DNA from 4 places in the Streptomyces spinoverrucosus genome. Region 2 is predicted to be linked to each of the others. Evidence: riboswitches for the same ligand, from Rfam matches in the RefSeq annotation. Region 2 holds a riboswitch; each other region holds the start of a gene.
The links. A riboswitch is a leader RNA that binds a small molecule or an ion and turns the genes downstream of it on or off. The one in region 2 is predicted to bind cyclic di-AMP.
Positions count from the first base shown of each region.

Region 1: it holds a riboswitch for cyclic di-AMP, as region 2 does, so the genes downstream of both, I2W78_RS14710 (C40 family peptidase) here and I2W78_RS03635 (LysM peptidoglycan-binding domain-containing M23 family metallopeptidase) in region 2, are expected to answer to the same signal.
Region 3: it holds a riboswitch for cyclic di-AMP, as region 2 does, so the genes downstream of both, I2W78_RS20725 (M23 family metallopeptidase) here and I2W78_RS03635 (LysM peptidoglycan-binding domain-containing M23 family metallopeptidase) in region 2, are expected to answer to the same signal.
Region 4: it holds a riboswitch for cyclic di-AMP, as region 2 does, so the genes downstream of both, I2W78_RS23465 (transglycosylase family protein) here and I2W78_RS03635 (LysM peptidoglycan-binding domain-containing M23 family metallopeptidase) in region 2, are expected to answer to the same signal.

Region 1 covers NZ_JADPZX010000001.1:3,296,755-3,301,154, forward strand. Annotated here, with positions in the region: gene pcrA (DNA helicase PcrA) at 1-1,228, opposite strand, end outside; cyclic di-AMP (ydaO/yuaA leader) riboswitch at 1,704-1,874, shown strand; gene I2W78_RS14710 (C40 family peptidase) at 1,883-3,064, shown strand; gene I2W78_RS14715 (hypothetical protein) at 3,143-3,496, opposite strand; gene I2W78_RS14720 (C40 family peptidase) at 3,950-4,400, shown strand, end outside.
Region 2 covers NZ_JADPZX010000001.1:778,732-783,131, reverse strand. Annotated here, with positions in the region: gene I2W78_RS03655 (aspartate aminotransferase family protein) at 1-153, shown strand, start outside; gene I2W78_RS03650 (helix-turn-helix domain-containing protein) at 240-863, shown strand; gene I2W78_RS03645 (DUF6126 family protein) at 860-979, shown strand; gene I2W78_RS03640 (tyrosine-protein phosphatase) at 983-1,780, opposite strand; cyclic di-AMP (ydaO/yuaA leader) riboswitch at 2,214-2,375, shown strand; gene I2W78_RS03635 (LysM peptidoglycan-binding domain-containing M23 family metallopeptidase) at 2,378-3,352, shown strand; gene I2W78_RS03630 (SGNH/GDSL hydrolase family protein) at 3,568-4,353, shown strand.
Region 3 covers NZ_JADPZX010000001.1:4,577,528-4,581,927, forward strand. Annotated here, with positions in the region: gene I2W78_RS20720 (PP2C family protein-serine/threonine phosphatase) at 548-1,645, shown strand; cyclic di-AMP (ydaO/yuaA leader) riboswitch at 1,837-2,016, shown strand; gene I2W78_RS20725 (M23 family metallopeptidase) at 2,028-3,077, shown strand; gene I2W78_RS20730 (PrsW family intramembrane metalloprotease) at 3,168-4,400, opposite strand, start outside.
Region 4 covers NZ_JADPZX010000001.1:5,157,623-5,162,022, reverse strand. Annotated here, with positions in the region: gene I2W78_RS23475 (FtsB family cell division protein) at 1-134, opposite strand, end outside; gene eno (phosphopyruvate hydratase) at 234-1,514, opposite strand; gene I2W78_RS23465 (transglycosylase family protein) at 1,793-2,470, opposite strand; cyclic di-AMP (ydaO/yuaA leader) riboswitch at 2,475-2,654, opposite strand; gene I2W78_RS23460 (LysM peptidoglycan-binding domain-containing protein) at 2,864-3,994, opposite strand; gene I2W78_RS23455 (cytochrome P450 family protein) at 4,322-4,400, opposite strand, start outside.

The sequences.
Region 1 (4,400 bases), 2.5 Mb from region 2:
ACTGCGCCTCGTCGTGCTCGGTGTCGGCGACATAGCCGGTGATGCGCGCGCCCGCGCCCGCGTTGGTCCACAGGTTCTTGGGGCGGCGGGACTCGTTGCGCTCGATGACCGCGTTGGCCGCGGTGAGGATCGTCTGGGTGGAGCGGTAGTTCTGCTCCAGCAGGATCGTCGTCGCGTCCGGGTAGTCCTCCTCGAACTGGAGGATGTTGCGGATGGTCGCGCCGCGGAAGGCGTAGATCGACTGGTCGGCGTCACCCACCACGCACAGCTCGGCGGGCTTGAGGTCGCCCTCGCTGGGCGGTACATCTTCGTCGTGCTCGCCGGTGCCGACGAGCTCGCGGACGAGGGCGTACTGGGCGTGGTTGGTGTCCTGGTACTCGTCGACCAGGACGTGCCGGAAGCGGCGGCGGTAGTGCTCGGCGACGTCCGGGAAGGCGCGGAGCAGGTTGACCGTCGTCATGATCAGGTCGTCGAAGTCGAGGGCGTTCGCCTCGCGCAGGCGTGACTGGTACAGCGCGTATGCCTGGGCGAGGGTCTTCTCGAAGCCGTCGGCGGCCTGGGTGGCGAAGTCCTCCTCGTCGATCAGCTCGTTCTTGAGGTTGCTGATCTTGGCGCTGAAGGACTTGGGCGGGAAGCGCTTGGGGTCGAGGTCCAGATCGCGGCAGACCAGGGACATCAGGCGCTTGCTGTCGGCGGCGTCGTAGATCGAGAAGGACGAGGTGAAGCCGAGCTTCTTGGACTCCCGGCGCAGGATGCGTACGCAGGCGCTGTGGAAGGTCATCACCCACATCGCGTTCGCGCGCGGGCCGACGAGCTGCTCGACGCGCTCCTTCATCTCGCCCGCTGCCTTGTTGGTGAAGGTGATCGCGAGGATCTGGCCCGGATGCACCCCGCGCTCGGCGAGGAGGTGGGCGATGCGGTGGGTGAGGACGCGCGTCTTGCCGGAGCCGGCACCGGCCACGATGAGCAGGGGGGAGCCGGAGTGGACGACGGCGGCGCGCTGGTTTTCGTTCAGCCCTTCCAGGAGCGCGGCCGAGTCCATGGCGGGGCGCGGGGCGCCGTCGCGGTAGTAGGCGTCCCGGTCCGGGGGCACGTCGAACTTCCCGCCGAACAGATCGTCCGGAATCGACTCCGGAGCGTGATCGTCCTCGGGCGGCGGCGGAGGTTCCTCGTGGGCCCGCGGGGCCTGGAGGTCCGCCAGGAAGCTGTCGTCAAAGAGGCTGCTCATCGCTCTCCGAGTCTAGGGCGCCCCACTGACAACCCGCGGCCACCCCGAGAACATCGCCGCCCGGGAGGCCGACGATCTTGCGGAGAGAGGCGGGAGTCACGTGCGGACAATCTACGGAATCCACTGGCCCACTGCCCACATCGCGCCCCCCGGCGGACCACCAGCCCGCCCGAACCGAGACGCCCCCGACCGCCCGGACCGAGAGCCCCCGACCGCCCGGGCCGAGGCGCCCCCGACCGCGCGGGCCGAGGCAACCCCGCGCGTCCCCGGCCTCGACCGCACGGACCAAGACACCCCGCAGCCGCACCGGTCGGGCGCTCACCGTCCGAACACGATCTCACGCGTGCCGTAATGGCTGACTAAAGGTCACGAAAATGTATCGGGCATATCACCCACCAACCTTCACACGGGCCACACGAGTTGGCTACCGTGCCGATCAGGCCGCACGACCCTAACCGGCGAACCTCGCCGGGCCGCGCGGCCTCCGCCGAGTCCGGTGCGCCTTGAGGCAGCCGGAGCCGGGGACCCAACCGAACTTGGGGTGAATCGGTCCAACTCCCTTCCCGGGAGCGGATCGTAGGGCAAACCTTCCGAACCACCCGCCCGAACCCGACAGCTAACCCGGTAGGCGGCACATGGAAGGAGTCGCCTCCTTTGGCGTCGCACCGCAAGTCGCGCCCCACGGGCGCGCGGGTAGCAGGCATACGGACCCCCGCCCTCGCCACCGCTGCCCTGACCTCCGTGGCCCTGCTCTCCCAGACGGCCAACGCCGCCCCCTCGACCGACGACAAGCCCAGTCTCGAAGAGGTCGAGAAGAAGGTCGACGACCTCTACCGCCAGGCGGAGTCCGCGACCGAGAAGTACAACGCGGCCAAGGAGAAGACCGCGAAGCAGCGCAAGCGCGTCGACACCCTCCTGGACGACGTCGCCCAGCGCACGCAGAAGCTCAACGAGGCCCGTGAGGAGCTGGGGACCTACGCCGCCGCCCAGTACCGCACGGGCGCGTCCGTCCCCGACACCGCCACCTTCCTGCTCGCCGACTCCCCGCAGGACTACTTCGACCAGACCCAGCTGATGGGTCGTCTGACCAACCGTCAGAAGGACGCGGTCGACGAGTACTTCACCGAGCAGTCTGCGACGATGCAGAAGCGCCAGGAGGCCACCGAGAGCCTGGCGACGCTCACCGAGTCGCAGAGCGACCTGCAGACGGCCAAGACCACCGTCCAGAAGAAGCTCGCCGACGCGCGTGAACTGCTGTCGGAGCTGACCGCCGAGGAGAAGGCCCGCCTCGCGGCGATCGAGAAGAAGAAGCAGGAGGAGGCCGAGCGCAAGGCCGCCGAGCTCGCCCAGCAGCAGGCGGAGGAGCAGCGACGCCAGGAGGCGGCCCAGCAGGAGCAGGAGTCGGCCGGCGGCGGATCCTCAGCCGGCGCGGGCAACGAGTCCGGCTCCGACACCTCCGTGTCGGACTCCTCGTACGCCCCGAAGGCCGAGAAGGCGCTCGCCTTCGCCCGCGCGCAGATCGGCAAGCCGTACGTCTGGGGCGCCACCGGCCCCGAATCCTACGACTGCTCGGGCCTGACCCAGGCCGCGTGGAAGGCCGCCGGCGTCAGCCTGCCCCGCACCACCTACGACCAGGTCAACGCCGGCACGACGGTCTCCATCGCCGCCGCCCGGCCGGGCGACCTGATCTTCTTCTACGACGACGTCACCCACGTCGGCCTCTACATCGGCAACGGCATGATGATCCACGCGCCGAAGCCGGGCACCTACGTCCGCGAGGAGTCGGTCTACTACGACGGCGAGTCCTCCATCCACAGCGTCGTCCGCCCGGCCTGACACCCGGCGCCGCGAGGCGACCGATGGGCACGCGCGCGTGCGGCTGTTTCGAGCGGCACGCGCGCGTGGGGCGGGACGTCAGGTCCAGAGCACGGCGACGAAGATGTTGGCCGTGGTCAGCAGGCCCACCAGCCCGAACATGCCCTTGTCCACCTTCTCGTCGTCCCGTTTCACATAGACGAGGCCGAGGATGACGATCAGCAGGGCCAGCTTCACGCCGATCTTGATGTTGTTGACGGGCTGATCGTCGGCCTGGTTCAGGCCGACCAGGATGACGCCGGTGACCAGCATGGTCAGCGCGCCGTGCAGCATCGCGGGGACGAATCGTGCGGTGCCCTGGCCCATCGCCTTCATCTGGGTGAGGAAACCGCCCAGCAGGGAAGCGATGCCGATGATGTGCAGGCCGACGAAGAGGTGGATGAGTGCGTCCATGGGGCCGGAGCCTAATCAGGGGGTTCCGGGCTGCCTGACACCGGGCCTGCCCCTGAGCGCACGGCGACTGCATATATGCGCCATAGCACCTCTGCCCTCACACCCGCCCCGGAATCGCCGCATCGGTCATCGCACTGCGTGAAGACGACGGCCCCGAACCGGGATCACGATCACATACGGTCACCCAGCGTTCCCCTGTCGTCACTTCCGCACAAGGCGTCACCACGCCGACACGCCCGGGTTTAGCGTCCTCCACCAGGTGACCGGCTCCCCACCGCCGCTCCGGCCCGGGGCGGCAGCCGAGCACCACCGCCGAGAAGGTCCGGCGGCGCCCCGCATCCCCTGTGCGGGACGCCGCCGGACGCGTAAGCCGCCCCGGGCGGTCGTACGTCCGCCCGGTGGCCGTACGGACACGGCGGTCGCCCGAGTCGTACGAAAGGACGTGCAGTCCACGTGGCAGCGCACCGCAAGCCCCGACAACGCTCGGCCCACGGCACCAAGGCCCGCACGGCGGCGACGATCGCCCTCGCGGGCGCGGCAACCGCCACGGGCCTCGACGGGACCGGCCACGCCGAGCCTCAGCTGACGCCGGGGCAGGTCAAGGCCAAGGTGGACCAGCTGTACCAGGAGGCGGAGGTCGCCACCGAGAAGTACAACGGCGCGAAGGAGCAGGCGAGAGCGGCGCAGCAACGGCTGGGCACGCTGCAGGACGAGGCGGCCCGCAAGGAGGACCGGCTCAACTCCGCCCGGGACGCGCTCGGTTCGTACGCCGCTGCCCAGTACCGGGAGGGCGGCCTCGACCCCGCGCTGCGACTCGCCCTCTCCGACGACCCCGACCAGTACCTCGACGGCGCCGCGTTCGCCGAACGCGTCGGCGACCGGCAGACGGCCGCTGTCGCACGCG
Region 2 (4,400 bases):
ATCAAGCTGATTCCGCCGCTGATCATCGGGGAGCGGGAGGTGGACCGGTTCGTGGACGCCTTCACGGCGGTGATGGACGACGCGCACAGCGGGGGCGGGCTGGTGTGGGACTTCGGGAAGACGCTGGTGAAGCAGGCGGTGGCCAACCGCTGACGCTGACGCTGACCGGATCGGCCGGTGCGGTTTGCCTCTGAGGCAAGAAATTTGCCGCTCAGGCAAAGCTCGGGCTGAATGGAGATATGAACTCCTCCGCCTCCGAGCCCGGGGCCGAGCCGGCCGACGGTCTGCCGGCGGTCGCCCCGCAACTCCGTGACCTGCGCCGCCGGGCCTCCCTCACCCTGGAGGCCGCCGCCCGTGCCGCCGGGCTGTCACCCGCTCACCTCTCCCGGCTGGAGACCGGGCAGCGCCAGCCCTCGCTTCCGATGCTGCTGGCACTCGCCCGCATCTACGGTACGACCGTCTCGGAGCTGCTCGGCGAGACGGTCGCCGACCGGGACGCCGTCGTGCGCGCCGCCGACATGGAGCCGACCGGCGCGGGCGGCTGGACGTACTGGCAGGCCGGCGCGCCCGGGCGGGGCATGCAGGCCCTGCGGGTGCACGTGCCGTACGCCTCCCAGGGCGACATCGTGCGGTTGCACCCCGGTGAGGAGTGGCTGTACGTCCTCAAGGGGCGGCTGCGCCTGCGCCTGGGGGACGCCGAGCACCGGCTCGGCCCCGGCGACAGCGCCCACTTCGACTCGCTGACCCCGCATCGCATCGCCGCCCAGGACCGGGGCGGGGCCGACCTTCTCTTCGTCCACACCCTGCTGCAGAGCCCCACGGCCGCGCTGTGCCTCGGCCCCGTCACGGGAGACACACCATGAGTGACATCGAGCAGAAGCTTCCCCGGGGCATCTGGCTCCGGTTGTTGATCTATGTCGTCGCGGGGCACCTCTTCGCCGCATTCCTCTACCTGCTGTTCGAGGTAGGGGCCAAGTAGGGGTCAGGCGAGCAGGCGGTCGCGCAGCCGCTCCCGGGTCTCGGGGGTGACGGCCAGCCCCTGCTCCAGATAGGTGTCGACACCGCCCCAGGTCTCCTCGATGGTCTCGATCGCCGCCGTCAGATACTCGGCACGCGCGTCGAAGAGCGGGCTGAGCAGCTCCATGACCTCCGGGGAGTAGGCGGAGGCGGAGCTGCTGCTGCGGTGCACCTTGTAGCGGCGGTGCTTGGCGTTGGACTCCAGGTAGTCGGCGAGGATCGCCTCGCGCTCCACGCCCAGCGCGAGCAGGGTGACGGCGATCGACAGCCCGGCGCGGTCCTTGCCCGCCGCGCAGTGCATCAGCGCGGGGACGCTGTCCTCGGCGAGCGCGTGCAGCACCTGGGAGTGCTCGGCGGTGCGCTCCTTGATGATCGCGCGGTACGAGGTGATCATCCGGTTGGCGGCCTTGCCGTCGGCCAGAATCCCGCGCAGCTGCTCCAGATCGCCGTCCCGGACCATCTTCCAGAACTCCGCGCCGTCCGCCGGATCCGTCAGCGGCAGGTTGACGTTGCGCACGCCCGGCAGGTCGACGTCCGGGCCCTCCAGCTTCTGGTCCGCGGCATTGCGGAAGTCGAAGATCGTGTGCAGCCCGAGCGAGGCGAGGAACGCGGCGTCCTCCGCGGTGGCATGCGCGAGGTGGCCGCTGCGGAACAGCACCCCCTGCCGCACCCGGCGCCCGTCCACGGTCGGCAGTCCGCCCACATCACGGAAGTTGCGCACTCCGGCCAGTTCCGGCTCGGTCGACGGCACCTGCTGCGTCACGGGGGCTCCCTCCCCTCGGCCCCGTCGGCGCGGCTCGTCGACGGGCACGTCCCCTGACGATACGACACCGATGCCTGGGCCAATGAGTTGTCCACAGGTGGTGACGCGGAGTTGGAGCACATCTGGGCTTTCTGTCCGAATTGAGCCCTTCGTTCCAACTCGCTCTGGAATAAAGGAACCTGGAGCGGGGTCACGTGAGCAGCGTCATATCCGTGACCGAGCGTCGCCCGTCATGTTCACGTAATTCACATGCTTATCAAGGGCGTTTACGGAGAATGGTGACGCCGTAATGCACGGAGTGTGACCGGAATTCAGGTGAACGGATCACGAAAACGGCGTTCCTGTGGAACCTCTTGCTTGTCCCGTTGCGTCTTGGTCGCTTACGTTCCACACCGATCCGGGCGGACGCCGAATCCTGCCGCCGCCCGGTGCCCGCGCAAACTCACCCGTGTTCGGCAGGAGCGGGGGACCCACAGGTAGAACCGCCTGTTCCGGTCTCCGGAACAGGCTTGGGGTAAAGCCGCGCTTCGGCGCCGGCCGGACATCTCCAGTCCGCACCCGACAGCTCACCTCGCAGGCGCCGGAGAGGAATTCGCCATGCCCGCGAAGGGTAAGCACCGCCGTCCGAAGACCCAGCGCTTCACCCGCTCCATCGCCGTCGCCGGAACCGGTGGCGCCGCACTCGCCCTCCCGCTCATGGGGGCCGCCGGCGCCCACGCCGCCACTCCCCAGTCCGCCCCGGAAAAGGCCGTGCAGTCGGCCCCGACCGAGAAGGCGGCCGTCCAGCAGAAGGCCGCCGAAAAGAAGTCCGCCGCCAAGAAGGCGGGTGTGCGGACGTATTCGGTGAAGGTCGGCGACTACCTCTCGAAGATCGCCGACGAGCAGAACGTCAGCGGCGGCTGGCAGCGGCTCTACGAGGACAACCGTGAGGCGGTCGGCCAGGACCCGTCGCTCATCCACCCCGGTCTGAAGCTCACCATCGGCAAGAAGGCCGCGGCGAGCAGCGACAAGCCGTCGTCCGCTTCCGCCCCCTCCGCGGCCAAGTCGTCGGCGTCGACGCAGACGTCGCAGTCCTCGAACGCCTCCGAGTCCGCCAACGCCTCCGAGCCCGCGGCGCAGTCGTCCGAGGCCTCCACCCAGACCGCCGACGCCGGCACCGCCGGCGGCTTCTCCGCCCCCGTGGACGGCGCCGCCGTCGGCACCGCCTACCGCGTCGCGGGCAGCATGTGGTCCAGCGGCTACCACACCGGCGTCGACTTCGCGGCCCCGAGCGGCACCCCGCTCAAGGCCGTCGGCGCGGGCACGGTCGTCTCCGCGGGCTGGGCCGGCGCGTACGGCAACCAGGTCGTCATCAAGCTCGCCGACGGCTACTACGCGCAGTACGCCCACCTGTCCTCCCTCTCGGTCTCCAGCGGCCAGACCGTGAGCGCGGGCCAGCAGATCGGCCTCTCCGGCTCGACCGGCAACTCCACGGGACCGCACCTGCACTTCGAGATCCGCACCACGCCGGACTACGGCTCGGACATCGACCCGGTCGCCTACCTCCGCTCCAAGGGCGTCTCCGTCGGCTGACGACGCGCCGCCCACGCCACCGAAGGCCGGACCCGATCCCCGGGTCCGGCCTTCGGCGTCCCCGCCCGTTGGCAGGCCTTATTCCGCAGTTGACCAATCCTTTGGCCGTGGCCTTTCTCACCGTCCGTCAACCCCTTCCTACGGTCGCGTAGGTCACATTCGAAGGGGAATGATGTTCCGACGTGGCAGACGATTCGAAGAATGACAGCAGATCAGTGATCGGGTCGTACGTGGCGGTGGGGGACAGCTTCACCGAGGGCGTCGGCGACCCCGGCCCCGACGGGGCGTTCGTCGGCTGGGCCGACCGGTTCGCCGTACTGCTCGCGGACCGCCGACCCGAAGGCGACTTCCAATACACCAACCTCGCCGTGCGCGGCAAGCTGCTCGACCAGATCGTGGCGGACCAGGTTCCGCAGGCCATCGAACTCGCTCCGGACCTGGTCTCGTTCTGCGCCGGCGGCAACGACATCATCCGCCCGGGCACCGACCCGGACGACGTGGCCGACCGCTTCGAGCGGTCGGTCGCCGCGCTGACCGCGGCCGCGGGCACCGTGCTGGTGACGACCGGCTTCGACACCCGGCGCGTCCCCCTGCTGAGGCACCTGCGCGGCAAGATCGCCACCTACAACGGGCATGTGCGGGCCATCGCCGACCGGTACGGCTGCCCGGTCCTCGACCTGTGGTCGCTCAAGTCCGTTCAGGACCGCCGCGCCTGGGACGACGACCGGCTGCACCTCTCACCCGAGGGGCACACGCGCGTGGCCCTGCGCGCAGGTCTGGCCCTCGGCCTCGCCGTGCCCGCCGACCCGGAGCAGCCCTGGCCGCCGTTGCCGCCGCGCGGCACCCTCGAGGTGCGGCGGGACGACGTCCACTGGGCGCGTGAGTACCTGGTGCCGTGGATCGGCCGGCGACTGCGCGGTGAGTCGTCGGGCGACCACGTCACCGCCAAGGGCACCCTGTCGCCGGACGACATCAAGATGCGGATCGCGTCCGTGGCCTGAGGCCGTCCTACGGCGACCCCGTGGCGCCGCGCCTGGAGCGGGCCGTT
Region 3 (4,400 bases), 3.8 Mb from region 2:
CCCCGAGTCGTTTCTACCCGGCCTCATCCGGTCGGCCCTTCCGACTGGTCCCGCACACCCACTCCGGGAACCCTGGACAGGTGCGGTGACCTGCGTGGTAGGAGACGACAGTGCGGCCTGCGGAGCCAGAAGGAGAGCGACCGCACGCCGGCCCCGGCGGCCGCGCCCCCGAGGACCCGAGCCGCGACACCGCCCCCGCCCACCCCAGCGACTCTCCCGCCTCCGGCCCTGACCGCTCAGGCGAATCTCCCGCCCCTGACGGCCGCGTCCCCGAGGAACCGAGCCGGGATACCGCCCCTGCCTCCGGCCGCTCCGGCGACTCTCCCGCCTCCGGCCCCGCCCGCCCCGGCGATTCCCGCGCCTCCGGCCGCCCCGGCGACTCTCCCGCCTCCGGCCGCCCCGGCGACTCTCCCGCCCCCGCCCGCCCCGGCGACTCCCCCACCCCCGCCCCCGCCCGCCCCGGCGACTCCCCCACCCCACCCGCCCCAGCAACCCCCCCACCCTCGCCCGCCCCGCACCCCCCGTACCGCCCCCCGAGGAACGGCCCATCTCCTACGCCCGCACCATCGTCCGCGCCCTCCCCGTCCTGCTTCTCCTCATCGGTGGCTGCTACGACTACTTCACCCCGCGCGGCTTCACCGCCGCTCCCTTCCTCACGGCCGCCCCGCTGATCGCCGCCCCGCTTCTCTCCCGCCGCGCCACCCTCCTCACCGGCGTCGCCGCCGTCGCCGTGGTGCTCGCGCTGCACATCCGGTACGGCACCCTGCCGCACGTCGACGCGTTCACCGAGACGCTCACCGTGGCCACGGTCGCCGCCCTCGCCGTGCTGATCAACGTGCTCGTCCGGCGCAGTCACGCCCGCCTCGACTCCGCCTGGGAGATCGCCGAGGCCGCCCAGCTGGCGGTGCTGCCGGAGCCGATGGAGCTGATCGGCGGGTTCGAGATCGCCGCGCGCTACGAGGCCGCGCAGGCGGACGCCTTCATCGGCGGCGATCTGTACGCGGTGCAGGACAGCCCGTACGGCGTACGGCTCGTGGTCGGGGACGTGCGCGGCAAGGGCATGGGGGCGGTGGCGGCGGTCGCGGTGGTCATCGGGGCGTTCCGCGAGGCCGCCGAGCACGAGACGACGCTGGAGGCGGTGGCGCAGCGGCTGGAGCGGGCGCTGACGCGCGAGGGCACCCGGCGCGACAGGATCGACGCCTTCGAGGGGTTCACCACCGCCGTACTCGCCGAGCTCCCGCACGACGACGGCGTCGTACGGATCCTCAACCGCGGCCATCCACCACCCCTGATGCTGTACGCGGACGGCACCGTGAGTCCGCTGCCCGCCCGGGACCCGGCGCTGCCGCTCGGCATGGGCGAACTGGGCGCCTGGCCGGACCGCGCGGAGGAGTCCCGCTTCCCGGGCGGGGCGACCCTGCTGCTGTACACCGACGGCCTGTCCGAGGCCCGTGACACGCGGGGCGCCTTCTACGACCCGGCGGTCCGGCTGGCCGGCCGGACCTTCGGCGGACCCGGCGAACTGCTGTGCGTGGTGGCCGAAGAAGTACGCAGGCACAGCGGCGGCGGCGCCACCGACGACATGGCTCTGCTCGCCGTCCGCCGACCGTCACCGGGGGTGAGCGAACGAACGCCCTCCGCATAACAACTGACATACAGTCAGATTCGGTTACGGTCCTGAACGGCGGTCAACTCGCCCGATTTTCGCCGTTCATGGCCTGTACGTCCTGGCAGAAAACGTTAATGATCAAGTGGAACAGCTTGGAAATCAGGCCCCGGTTCTATTAACGTCCGATAACGCAGCGCGGTCGTCCCAGCCGTCACAAGAGGCGGCTCCGTGCGCACGCGCCGAATCCCGCGCGAGGCCCTCACCGGCCACACAAGGGAACCGGGGAACCACCACCTTGGGGTGAATCGGGCGTAAGCCGCCGTACCAGTACGGCTTGTTTACGCGCGTAGGAGACCTTCCTGCTCCGAACCCGTCAGCTAACCCGGTAGGCGAGAAGGAAGGAAAGGAGTACGCCTACGTGGCGTCCAACCGGCCTGCCCCACAAGCCCCGTTCGTGCCGGACCAGCGCTCCGCCGACCGCACCGAGACGTTCGTCTACGGCGCACAGCGCACCGACGAGGGCCCGTGGGAGGAGTGGAACCCCACCGCGGAGACCATCCGTCCCGTACGCGGCCGGCATCGCGTCACCAAGCAGCGCGGCGGCGGACTCGCCCGCAGCTCCACGGTTCTCGGCGTCGGCGTCATAGCCGCGGTCGGCGCGGGCGGCATGGCCAGCGCGAACACCGGCAAGCCGCCGGTGTCGATCTCCATGCCCGACCTGCCCTCCGTCGGCGCGCTGATATCCGACGACGACTCCGGCTCCGCCGACACCAAGACCGCGACCGCCCCGCTCAGCAGCCTCGGCACGACCGCCGAGGACACCGCGGAGGGCACCACCGACGCCGGTGAGGCACTGCGCGCCCGCATCATCGCGCAGGCCGAGCAGCAGCAGGAGCAGGTCGAGACCAAGGCCGCCGCCGAGGCCGCGGCCGCCGCCGAGAAGGCCGCCGCCGAAGCCGCCGCCAAGGCGGAGAAGGAGGCCAAGGAGAAGGCCGCCGCCGCCAAGGCGAAGGCCGAGCAGGAGGCCCGCGAGAAGGCCGAGGCCGAGCGGCTCGCCGCACTGGCCAAGCAGTTCGCGCTGCCGACCTCCTCGTACACCATCACCTCCACCTTCGGCCAGGCCGGCGCCCTGTGGTCGTCCGGCTACCACACGGGCCTCGACTTCGCCGCGCCGAGCGGCACGCCCATCAAGGCCGTCCACAGCGGCACCATCACCGAGGCGGGCTGGAACGGGTCGTACGGCTACAAGACCGTGCTCACCCTCGACGACGGCACCGAGATCTGGTACGCCCACCAGTCCTCGATCGGCGTCAGCGTCGGCCAGAAGGTCGCCACCGGCGATGTGATCGGCCGCGTGGGCGCGACCGGCAACGTGACCGGGGCCCACCTGCACCTGGAGGTGCACACCGGCGGGTCCGGCGGGATCGACCCGCTGGCCTGGCTGCGGAGCAAGGGCCTCAACCCCTGAGACACGCTTCTCACGAACCCCGGCGGTCCTGACGGCAACCCCCCGACGTCAGGGCTGCCGGTTTCGGCTGTCCGAGGTTCTTCGCGCGTCCTACGAGCGGTACGGGTTGTACGCCGGGTAGGGCGCCGTCGGCCCCTGCATCGGTGCCCAGCCGTACACCGGCGGCATCATCACCGGCACCGGCGGCGCGGTCACCCGTGCCGCGTACTCCAGCGCGGGGCGGGCGATCTCGCGGCGGCTCCACAGCTCCTGGAGCAGCTCGCGTTCCCGTACGACGAAGTCCGCCCGGGCGCGGCCCCGGCGGCCCCGAGCCCGAAGGAAGGCCAGCGACGTGGCGTACGCCTCGTACTGCGCGACCGCCCGGGCGGCCGGCTTTCCGAGGTGGTGGCCGGCGTACTCGCGGGCCAGGCGGCGGGCCCGCATCGAGCCGAGGGTGAAGGGTTCGGCGGGCGCGAGCCAGCCGGCGACGACGTAGGCCGGGAGTTCCTCGCGGACGGTCCGCAGCTCCCGCTGCCGCGTCCAGATCACCAGCCAGGTGAGCAGCCCGAACGCGGGGACCATGAAGCCGCCGTACACCGCGAAGAAGCCGTAGCCGCCGAAGGTCGCCGAGCCGTTCCAGAAGGCGTGCATGCCCATCGCGAGCAGCAGCCCGGCCGGTGGCAGCAGCACGCGGCGCAGCCGCTGGCGCTCCCCGGCGAGCGCGGCGATGCCGAAGCCGATGCCGGTGAGCACGGTGAACAGGGGGTGCGCGAACGGCGACATGATGACCCGCACGAAGAAGGTCGCCGCGGTCACGGAGGCGATCCCGCTGTGGCCGGCCAGCTGGTCGGTGCCGAAGGCGGTGCCGAGGTAGAGGATGTTCTCGGTGAAGGCGAAGCCGGTGGCGGTGACGCCGGCTATGACGACGCCGTCGAGGATTCCGGTGAAGTCGCGGCGCCGGAAGAGGAAGAGCAGCAGGATCGCGGCCGCTTTCGCGGACTCCTCGACGATCGGGGCTATGACCGTGGCGCCCCAGGTGTCCGCGCTGGTCGGGTCGGCGGTCGCGGTGGCTATCCATCGGGTCGCGAAGCTGTTCGCGACGATCGCTATCAGCGCGGCCGCGCAGGCACCCCAGGCGAAGGCGAACAGCAGATTCCGCCAGGGGCCGGGCTCGACCCGGTCCAGCCAGCGGAAGGCGGCTATGAGCAGCGGTACGGGCAGGATCGCGAGGCCGAGACCGACCAGGAAGCCCTCGGTGCCGGTCTGTTCCCGGACCAGGGCGAGGATCACCAGCCCGGACAGCGCGAGCAACGTGATCAGCGCGCCGTACCGCACCCACCGCTT
Region 4 (4,400 bases), 4.4 Mb from region 2:
GCGGCGCGGCCGGTCAGCCGGGAGCGGCGGGCCTGGCGGCGGGTCTGGGAGCGGTAGACGCGGGCCGCCGTCTGTTCGCCGAGCAGCCGGATCCTGGTCGCGGTGGAGAAACGGTCCCGGTCCTTCACGGCCATCTGGTTTCCGCCTCCCGTCCACGCGCGTACGTCCCCGCACACGGTACGGGACCGAGTACGGGGACGTACGTACGACGCTTCCTACGAGGCGGTGATCACTCAGCCCTTGAAGCGGGGAAAGGCCGAGCGGCCCGCGTACACCGCGGCGTCGTCGAGGATCTCCTCGATGCGCAGCAGCTGGTTGTACTTGGCGACACGCTCGGAGCGGGCCGGGGCGCCGGTCTTGATCTGGCCGCAGTTGGTGGCGACGGCGAGGTCGGCGATGGTGACGTCCTCGGTCTCGCCGGAGCGGTGGGACATCATGCACTTGAAACCGTTGCGCTGGGCCAGCTCGACGGCGTCCAGGGTCTCGGTCAGCGAGCCGATCTGGTTGACCTTGACCAGCAGCGCGTTGCCGGCGCCCTCCTCGATGCCGCGGGCCAGGCGCTCCGGGTTGGTGACGAACAGGTCGTCACCGACGAGCTGGACCTTGTCACCGAGCTTGGCGGTGATGGTCTTCCAGCCCTCCCAGTCGTCCTCGAACAGCGGGTCCTCGATGGAGACCAGCGGGTACGCGTCGACCAGCTCGGCGTAGTACTCGGTCATCTCGGCGGCCGAGCGCTCCTTGCCCTCGAAGACGTACACGCCGTCCTTGTAGAACTCGGACGCGGCGACGTCGAGGGCGAGGGCGATCTGCTCGCCGGGGGTGTAGCCGGCCTCCTTGATCGCCTCCAGGATGAGGTCGAGGGCGTCGCGGTTGGAGCCGAGGTTCGGGGCGAAGCCGCCCTCGTCGCCGAGGCCGGTGGCCAGGCCCTTGTTCTTCAGGACCTTCTTCAGGGTGTGGTAGACCTCGGCGCCCCAGCGCAGGGCCTCGGAGAAGGACTCCGCGCCGATCGGGGCGATCATGAACTCCTGGATGTCCACGTTGGAGTCGGCGTGCGAGCCGCCGTTCAGGATGTTCATCATCGGCACCGGCAGCAGGTGCGCGTTGGGGCCGCCCAGGTAGCGGAACAGCGGCAGGTCGCTGGCCTCGGAGGCGGCGTGCGCGACGGCCAGCGAGACGCCGAGGATGGCGTTGGCGCCGAGGGAGCCCTTGTTGTCGGTGGCGTCCAGGTCGAACATGGCCTGGTCGATCAGGCGCTGCTCGGTGGCGTCGTAACCGACCAGCTCCGGGCCGATCTGCTCGATGACGGCCAGGACGGCCTTCTCGACGCCCTTGCCGAGGTAGCGGTTGGGGTCGCCGTCGCGGAGCTCGATGGCCTCGAAGGCGCCGGTGGAGGCGCCGGACGGGACGGCGGCACGACCCGTGCTGCCGTCGTCGAGGCCGACCTCGACCTCGACCGTGGGGTTGCCTCGGGAGTCCAGGATTTCCCGGGCTACGACGACGTCGATGGACGGCACGAGCATCTCCTTCGTGGATGTGACGCGGTTCAGCAGGACCGCAGCGGCTCTGCGAGACGAGCCTAACCGGCTCCGTGCGATCGGCCAGCCGGTCGCCCATCTCGTGGACGGAACCGAGAGTAAATTGTTTCCGAACGGAACAAAGACGTCGATGCACAACGGTGACATAAAAAGCCCCGCCCCGGTGCGTACGGGGGAACACGCACCGGGGCGGGGAGCCCGTGGGGACGGGGGGACCCTCACGGGGGTCTGTCCCTCGGACCGTATCTGGACCCGTATTACTTCAGGTGCAGCTGCTGGCCCGGGTAGATGAGGTCGGCGTCCTCGACGATGTCCTTGTTCAGCTGGAACAGCTTCTCCCATCCGCCCTTGACGTCGTGCTCGGCGGCGATGGTGCTGAGGGTGTCGCCCTCGACGACCTTGTACTCGCCGTCACCCTTCTCGACCTTCTCGCCGGTCGGGGTGGTGACCGTCTCCTTCGCGGCGGGGCGCTCCTGTGAACGGGAGGCCGACTGCTGCTCGGTGGCCCGGGAGGCGGTGTCCTCGGACGAGGTGTCGGTGGAGCCGCCGCCGGCGTAGGCGGCGTTCGACAGGCCCTTGCCGCAGACCGGCCAGGCGCCCTTGCCCTGACCCGCGAGCACCTTCTCGGCGATCTGGATCTGCTGCTCCTTGGAGGCCTGGTCGGCCGTGGCGGCGAACTGCGTGCCGCCGTACGCGGCCCAGGTCGAGGCGGAGAACTGCAGACCGCCGTAGTAACCGTTGCCGGTGTTGATGGACCAGTTGCCGCCGGACTCGCACTGGGCGACGGCGTCCCACTCGGAGGCGGTGGCTGCGGAGGCGCCGCCGGCCGCCATCAGCGGGGCGGCGACGGCGGCGGCGCCGGTGACGCCGACGGCGGCGATGGCGCGAACGGCCTTGGACGGACGACGGTGCTTGCCCTTGCTGGAAAACAGCATGGTTGGATCCCCTCACCGACGCCTGCGAGGTGAGCTGTCGGGTTCGGGCCGGATGAGTTGCCCGGCCACACCTCCGTAGAAGGCATGGCTTCACCCCAAGCCGGTGCCGGCGCTGAGTCGCCTCAACTGCCGGGCCCGGCACTTACCTTGGGTCCCCCGCTCCTGCCTACGGCGCTTGACGCGACGACTGTTCCCGGGCAGCCGCTGGCAGGATTCGGCGTTGCGGCAACCGGGGCTCGCGTTGGCGAGCGGTCATGACCGTAGACACGCGATCGGCGGAATTTCAAAGACGATCAGGGCTTCTGAGACTCATCCCACACTTTCGCCAAAACGGACATTCAGCGCGAAATGTGACGTGAACTCCCGCTGTTCGTGGGCGATTTCCCGCGACCGCTAGTCGCCCGACTCGACGCCGACATCGAGCGTCTGACCGGGGAGGATGCGGTCGGGGTCGGTGCCGAGGGCGTCCTTGTTCTCGGCGTAGAGCGCGGACCATCCGCCTTGCACACCAAGGGAGTCGGCGATCCCCCAGAGGCTGTCGCCCTCCCGGACCGTGTACGAACCGTCGACGGCCGCACGGGTGGTGGCCCCACCGCGCGAGGCGTGCCGCCCTGAGGATTCGACGGTACGACCGTCGGCCGCACCCTCGTCCGCACTGTGCCCGCGGTGCTTGCCGGAGCCGAGGAGAGCCCCCGTGTCGGTGAGGCTGGAGGTGTTCGGCGAGGTCGACGACACGCCAGGAAGCAGGGAAGTTGAGGGGGATTCGCCCGATTCGGGGGATTCGCTGGAGCCGGGGGACGTGGCGGATCCGCTGGGCCCGGAGGAGGGGTCGGACGGAGAGGTGGTGGGGGTGGCGGGGGTGGCGGAGCCGGAGGGTGAGGTGGATTCGCCCGATTCTGTGGGTTTGGTGGAATCTGTGGGTGCATCGGATCTGCTGGGCCCATTGGAACTGTTGGCCCCATTGGAGCTGTTGGAGTCGTCGGTCCCGTTTGAGTCGTCGGAGCTGCCGGTGTCGCCGCCGTAGGAGCTGCCGGATGAGTTGGACAATCCAAGCGAGTTGGACAGACTTCCTGAATCGCTGGATCTCGTATCCAACGGCGTACTCGACGCATCACCGGCCACGCCGGTGTCGACGCGGGCCGCCGAGGAGTCCGTGTCGAGCCCGACGAGCGGACCGCAGGTCGCCCACGCGCCGACGCCCTGGTTCGCGAGGACCTTCTCGGCGACGGCGATCTGCTGCGAACGGCTGGCCCGGTCCGCGCTCGCCGCATAGGTGAGGCCACCGTACTTCTCCCAGTCCTCCTGGGAGAGTTGCAGCCCGCCGAAGTACCCGTTGCCCGTGTCCGCGCTCCAGGAGCCACCGGTCTCGCACTCCGCGACCCGGTCCCAGGTCGTCCCGCTGGCCGCACTCGCGCCGGTGGCGCCGAGGAGGGGGATGGCGATGGCGGAGCCGGTCACACCGGCCGCGACGACGAGAGCGGGTGCCTGGCGGGGGCGACGGTGACGACCGTTCCCGGAGAGCATGCGGCGGCCTTTCGCGAGACAGCAGGGACCTGCGCGGCGGGTGATGCGGGGGGCCGCGCTGATGGGTGAACGTATCGGCAGTCGATCACTTGTCACAAGTTAATGCCGCGCAGATCACGTGAAGATCACAGAGTTGAGTGCGTGTCATGTTTACGCTGGTCCCCGGGGTTTGTGCCGCGCCTTTGTGTTGCCCGGGTTTGTGCTGTTCCTTTGCCCTGGGGTCGTGGCGCGCCTTTACGCCCGGGTTGTGTCGGGCGGCTCGCCCGGGTTGTGTCGGGCGGCTCGCCCGGGTTGTGTCGGGCGGCTCGCCCAGTTTGTGTCGGGCGGCTACGGAACGGGCGTGAACTCCACCGGCAACGTCCGCAGTCCGCGCATGATGAGCCCGCCACGCCACCGCAAGTCGCCC